3 regions of the Faecalibacterium sp. 7 genome follow, and region 3 is predicted to be linked to each of the others. Evidence: predicted binding sites of a transcription regulator. Region 3 holds the regulator's gene; each other region holds the start of a gene.

Region 1 (2,196 bases), 1.1 Mb from region 3:
TGGGCATTGCCTACAAGGAGGGCGTTTACATGGGCTTTATGGGCCCTTGCTATGAAACGGCGGCTGAAATTCGCGCCTTTGCGGGGATGGGAGCCGATGCCGTGGGCATGAGCACCGTGCCGGAAACCATGGTCTGCAACTACATGGGCATGAAGGTACTGGCCGTCAGCTGCATCACTAACATGGCCACCGGCATCCAGACGGTCAAGCATAGTCACGCCCGCGTGCTGGAGATCGCAAATCAGGCAGGCGATACCCTGTGCCGATGGCTGGGTGCGGTGATTCAGAGAATGGAGTAAAAAAGATATACCATGAAAATCCTTTCGTTTGGTTCCCTCAACTACGATTATACCTATGAGGTCGAGCACTTTCTCGCGCCCAAAGAGACCCTTGCAGCCAAGTCCATGCAGCGGGGCTTTGGAGGGAAAGGCGCAAACCAGTCTATCGCCTTTGCACGAGCTGGATTGTCAGTATGCGCAGATCATAGATGGCGTTTTGCCGGCGTATGATGTGCCGGAAAGCGCACTTTCCGACTATCTGCGGCCAAACTGGAGCGATGCGTGCATCAATGTCCGCACCGAGGAAGCCTACGAAACGGCCCATGAGGTGCTACGGGCGGAAGGACTGTTTCTAGGCACATCGGCAGCAGCGGCTTTGCACGCAGCGGTGCAGGTGGGCCGCAGACCGGAGAATCAGGAAAAGAACATCGTGGTCATCGTCCCGGACAACGGCATGAAATATCTGTCTACGCCGATGTACCGGCAGAAATGATAAAAACACGATGATGCGACTGAATTTTGAAAAGATTGCATAGGATTTTATAAAAGTGTTATTCTTTCATGAATTTTAGCGCTCTTCTATTGACACTGCTAATAAACGGTGCTATAACAGTGGCGTGCTCAGGAGGAAGGGCAAAAGGAGAGCCGCTAGGCTCCCCGGAAAGCCCTTCTGAATGGACGCTTCAGATTTTTTGCCCCGACCCGAACGCCGGGATTGGAGGAATGATTTATGCTTATGCCGACTGTTTTCCATGAAAACCTGTTCGATGATTTCTTCGATCCGTTCTGGAATGACGCTGCACTGGAACGTGCTATGAACCGTGAGGCTCGTGATACCTTTGGTAAGCGCGGTGCAAACATGATGAAGACCGATGTCAAACAGACGGACAACGGCTACGAAGTAGCGGTTGACCTGCCGGGCTGCAAGAAGGAAGACGTTCAGATGGATCTGAACGACGGCTACCTGACCATTCAGGCAGTGCGCAGCCACAGCAACGACGAAAAGGATAAGAAGGGTCGCTATCTGCGGCGCGAATCCTTCTCCGGCACCTGTGCACGCAGTTTCTACGTGGGCGATGTGAAGAAGGAAGACATCCACGCAAAGTTCGAGGATGGTGTCCTGCACATCGAGCTGCCTGCTCCTCAGCAGACGAAGGCTTTGCCTGAGAACCCGAACCTGATCGAGATCGAGTAAAACGCCGGTCATGTGCGCCAAAGCACAACGCACATAAAGTGGCCCCGGAGAGCTGTAACAAGCCCTCCGGGGCCATTTTTGTTTCCCGACATCTTTTCCGCAGCGGCAAGGCGTGGTAGAATAAGGGCAGAACCAATCCACAGGTGAGAAAATCGAACTTCAGAGAGAGGAGATGTTTCTATGCAGTCTGATGAGCTGAAACGCCGGATCTCGGCAGGCAGAGGAGATGCTTTGGCTGATCTGGTTTTGAAAAATGCCAGAATTGTCAATGTGTTTACCGATGAGGTCGACACCGCTGATATTGCCATCAGCGGAAATTTGATCGTGGGCGTGGGCACGTATCATGGCCGGAAAGAAGTTGATCTGCACGGCAAATATGTCTGCCCGGGACTGATCGATGGGCATATCCACATCGAAAGCTCCATGCTCTGTGGTCCGGCTTTCGAGCAGGCAGTGCTGCCCCACGGTACCACTGCGGTGGTCACAGACCCACACGAGATCTCGAACGTTGCGGGGCTGGAAGGCTTGGATTTCATGCTGGAAACGACAAAAAATCTGACCCTTTCGGTTTATTTCATGCTGCCCTCCTGTGTGCCGGCCACGGATCTGGATGAATCCGGTGCGGTGCTGAACGCAGAACAGCTCCGGCCTTACTACGGCGATCCCCGTGTGCTGGGGCTTGCGGAACTGATGAATGCCTATGGAACGGTGCGCTGTGACCCG
Region 2 (2,196 bases), 1.3 Mb from region 3:
AGAGTATGTCCGGGTGCCTTTTGCGGATCAGGGACTGAACAAGATCCCGGACGGCGTTACCGACCGGCAGGCGCTGCTGGTGGGCGATGTCCTTGCCACCGGCTATTGGGCAGCGCGCATCTCTGAGATCACCCCCGAGGATACTGTGCTGATCCTCGGCGCAGGGCCGACCGGCATCTGCACCCTGCTGTGCGTTATGCTGCACAGCCCCAAGCGCATCATCGTGTGTGAAAAGGACGCAAGCCGCCTGCAGTTCATCCGTCGGCACTACCCGCAGGTGCTCACCGTGCAGCCGGAGGACTGCACCGCCTTTGTGCGGGCCAACAGCGACCACGGCGGGGCAGATGTGGTGCTGGAAGTGGCAGGGGCGGACTCCACCTTCCGGCTGGCGTGGGAGTGCGCAAGACCCAACGCCATTGTGACCGTGGTGGCGCTGTACGATAAGGCGCAGACCCTGCCGCTGCCGGAGATGTATGGCAAAAATCTCACCTTCAAGACAGGCGGCGTGGACGGCTGCGACTGTGAAGAAACGCTGCGTCTCATTGCAGAAGGCAGGATCGATACCGAACCGCTCATCACCCATACCTATCCTCTGCGCCGGATCGAAGAGGGCTACGACCTCTTTGAACACAAGCGGGACGGTGTGATCAAGGTGGCAGTGGAATGCTGACAGCTGCCGTCAAGGCAAGGCACCAGCGCTCTGCACGATGCCTGCAGACGGGATCGTGAGGCGATGGCTCCCAAAAACGTGGCAGCACGCGGAACCATTGCCGTGGTCCATAGCATGTGAACCGATAAAGCGCCCCCGGAGAGCTTTTGAACTGTACTCTCCGGGGGCGTTGTTTTATTGCAGGTCATATTTTGCATGAGGCTATTGTGGTGACAGGAAGAAACAAACACAAGATATTGTTGCAAAAGTGTTATCTTTCCATGAATTTTAGCACTCTACTCTTGACAGTGCTAAAACTGTGTGCTATAACAAAGGCGTGCTCAGGAGAAAGGGGCATGAGGGAACCGCAAGGCTCCCGGGAAGACTCCGCTCCTGATGCACGATCTTGATTTTATACCCGACCCGAACGCCGGGATTGGAGGGTTGTTTTATGTTTATGCCTGCTGTTTTTCATGAGAACCTGTTCGATGATCTCTTTGATCCGTTCTGGAACGATGCTGCACTGGAGCGTGCAATGAGCCGTGAGGCTCATGACACCTTTGGCAAGCGTGGCGCGAACATGATGAAGACCGATGTGAAGCAGACCGCTGATGGCAATTATGATGTTGCAGTGGATCTGCCCGGCTGCAAGAAGGAAGACGTTCAGATGGAGCTGAACGACGGCTACCTGACCATTCAGGCTGTCCGCAGCCACAGCAACGACGAGAAGGACGAGAAAGGCCGCTATCTGCGCCGTGAGACCTTCTCCGGCACCTGCGCCCGCAGCTTCTACGTGGGCGATGCAGTGAAGAAGGAAGACATCCACGCAAAGTTCGAGGATGGCATCCTGCACATCCAGCTGCCCGCTCCTCAGCAGCAGAAGGCTCTGCCGGAAAACCCCAACCTGATCGCAATTGAGTAAAACATTACACGTGTGTGCCAAGGCACAACGCGTATTTGCTGATCTTCACAGCGCTTTCAGAATATAACAAAACCTCCCCGTGCGGCTTCATCCTGCACGGGGAGGTTTTTTGTTGATCGTCTGTTTTTACCGGCCGGTCTGCTGAGACATGCGGACAGGGAACGTCCGGGTTCAGCGGTTGTCGGCTGCTTCGGTCAGAACAAAGGTCAGCTCGGCGGTGGCGGCGCACTTGCCGTCCACCCACGCCGAAGCCTTGCCCACGCCCACCGGGCCGTGCTGCTCTACCAGTTCACAGTGCAGGGTGAGCACATCGCCGGGGGTGACCTGTTTGCGGAAGCGGGCATTCTTGATGCCGCCGAAGAGGGCCAGTTTGCCCTTGTTCTCCGGCAGGCTCAGCGCTGCCACCGCGCCGGTCTGGGCCAGTGCTTCCAGAATGAGCACTCCCGGCATCACCGGCTGACCGGGAAAATGTCCGCAGAAAAATTCCTCATTGCGGCTCACGCACTTGCGGCCGATGGCCCACTGGCCCGGCTCGTAGTCCAAAATGCGGTCCACAAGGGCAAAGGGATAGCGGTGCGGCAGAAGCGCCGCGATCTCCTCGCTGTTCAGGGCGTTTGCGTCTGCA
Region 3 (2,196 bases):
CAGCCGCTGGAAAAGCTGATGGATGGCCGCAGGCTGTACCAGTGCGAGGGCGTTGCGGAAAAATGCATCCTGCCCTGCGAGGGCTCGCCCCGGGTGGTGCTGTGCGCCGCACCCATCATTGCGTCGGGCGATGTGATCGGCGTGGTGGGTCTGCTGACCGAAGACCGCACCGCTGTGCCGGATGCCGCCCAGCTCAAGGCGGTGAATGTGGCGGCAGCGTTTCTGGCCAGACAGATGGAGGAGTAAGGCGGGACGATTTTGAATGCGCGCCGCGCTGCTTTGGACGAGTTGTGGCACCCAGCGGCTGCTACGGCCCTTGAGCGGGCCTTGCATCCTGCTGGCCACGGCCCCAACAGCTCCTCCCTGCTTCGGCCGCAGGCCGCAGTCGTCGCCGTTGCATATTCAGCGGAAAAATTATTTATAATAGAGCAATGCCGGGCGGTCTGCGGACCGCTCGGCATTGCGTTTTCACGGGTGGGGGGTCGTGACGGCAAACGGCATTTGCGGCGCTGCTTTCTGCGAAAGCGCGGCGCAGCGGGAAGCGGGCTTGCCCCCTCAGACGCTTTGGCAAACCGGAAAGCCTGACGTACTGCCGAGGCCACACCTCTTTTTATGACAGAATTATGAATCTTTGATAACATTTTTCCAAGGGGCTTGACAGCACCGGAAAATTGGCTATAATGGTCTTAGCACTCAGGAACAAGGAGTGCTAAACAAACAAAGCAAACGCAAAAAGGAGGCAGGCGCTATGACGATGGATGCACGCAAGCAGCGAGTCTTGCAGGCGATCGTGGCGCTGTATGGTCTCGAAGGCGAGCCCGTTGGCAGCAGCGTGCTGGCAAACTACTTTGACATGGCAGTTTCCAGCGCAACGCTCCGCAATGAAATGGCGGCGCTGACAAAGCTGGGCCTGCTGGAGCAGCCCCACACCAGCGCGGGCCGTGTGCCCAGTGCCAAGGGCTACCGCTACTACCTTGATAATCTGCTGACCGACGATCAGCCGCTGGACCGCGTGAGCCGCGCCCGTGTGGATGCGGTGTTCGCAAGCCTCGACCACGAGCCGGAAAAGCTGGCGCAGGGTGCAGCCCGGGCGCTGGCCGCCATCAGCGGCTGCACCGCCGCCATCAGCACCCCGTGTGCAGAGGATCTGTGCATTGCCCACTATGAAGTTGTTCAGGTGGGCCGCAGCGCAGCCGCTGTGCTGGCTGTAACAACTGCCGGTTACGTCCGCACCCGTGTGGCGCGGGTACGCACCGGCCTCTCCCGCGAGAATGCAGCGGCTCTTGCCGCATTGCTGAACCGCAACCTCACCTTTGTGGCGCCGGTGGATCTTTCGCCCCGGCTGCTGGCAGAGCTGTGCAGCCAGATCGACCCGGAGCTGGTGCCTGTCATCAGCGCGGCGGCGGCCATCCTGCAGGATTCCGTCAAGCCCCACGTATTTCTGGGCGGTGAGCAGTATCTGCTGGACTGGCCTCAGCTGGACGGCAAGGTGGGTGACATCCTTACCCTGCTGAACGACGAAGAAGAGGCAGCGGCCCTGATCGCTCCCCCGACAGACCGCAGCGAGAGCGTGCTGCTGGGCGAGGACTGGAACCGCAGATCCGGGCCTGTGCATCGTGAGTGACCGGTATCTGGTGGGCGGAGGCCTGTGGGGCTCCATTGCATTGATCGGCCCCACCCGGATGCCCTTCCAGAAACTGATGCCGCTGCTGCATTATTTTGCAGACCAGCTGGGCGAGGGCATGAGCGGCAAACGAAAAGACACCCCACAGGCTGCCGTACCCCGGCGGACTGTGATCTATAAGGAGGATCTGGAATGAGCGAAGAAGCAAAAAAGACGGCTCCGGCTCAGGAAGCGGAGCAGCCCGAAACGGCTCCCGAGGAAAAGGCCCAGCAGGCAGCACCCGAACAGGAACCTGCTGCTGAAGCTGCCGACCCGAAGGATGATAAGAAGAAGGATGGCGGCTGGTTCAACAAGAAGGCCCGCGAGCTGGAAGCCGTAAAGGCAAAGCTGGACGCGGCCGAAGCCAATGCTGCACAGGCCAAAGACCAGCTGCTGCGCATGGCTGCCGAGTACGAGAACTACCGCAAGCGCTCCACCCGCGAAGCCGACCAGAAGTTCAACGATGGCATTTCCTTTGCGGTGAACCAGATCATCCCCATTCTGGACACGCTGGAGATGGCGGCCAACGCCCC

Evidence for each region. The regulator HrcA, encoded in region 3, represses chaperone genes, less so after heat shock. The targets are predictions, from matches to a motif close to TGTTAGCACTCNNNNNNNNNGAGTGCTAACA.
Region 1: the regulator HrcA is predicted to act here: its motif matches at 845-875, upstream of ACKXF7_RS08810 (Hsp20/alpha crystallin family protein).
Region 2: the regulator HrcA is predicted to act here: its motif matches at 936-966, upstream of ACKXF7_RS09550 (Hsp20/alpha crystallin family protein).

Annotation. Positions count from the first base shown of each region.
Region 1 is NZ_CP186911.1:1,786,740-1,788,935, forward strand. It holds gene ACKXF7_RS08795 (purine-nucleoside phosphorylase) at 1-299, shown strand, start outside; gene ACKXF7_RS08800 (PfkB family carbohydrate kinase) at 312-509, shown strand; gene ACKXF7_RS08805 (pyridoxal-phosphate dependent enzyme) at 451-771, shown strand; gene ACKXF7_RS08810 (Hsp20/alpha crystallin family protein) at 1,009-1,473, shown strand; gene ade (adenine deaminase) at 1,654-2,196, shown strand, end outside.
Region 2 is NZ_CP186911.1:1,900,757-1,902,952, forward strand. It holds gene ACKXF7_RS09545 (alcohol dehydrogenase) at 1-670, shown strand, start outside; gene ACKXF7_RS09550 (Hsp20/alpha crystallin family protein) at 1,101-1,571, shown strand; gene fabZ (3-hydroxyacyl-ACP dehydratase FabZ) at 1,743-2,196, opposite strand, start outside.
Region 3 is NZ_CP186911.1:648,426-650,621, reverse strand. It holds partial or broken gene ACKXF7_RS03340 (stage V sporulation T C-terminal domain-containing protein) at 1-246, shown strand, start outside; gene ACKXF7_RS03335 (heat-inducible transcriptional repressor HrcA) at 749-1,624, shown strand; gene ACKXF7_RS03330 (hypothetical protein) at 1,617-1,820, shown strand; gene ACKXF7_RS03325 (nucleotide exchange factor GrpE) at 1,817-2,196, shown strand, end outside.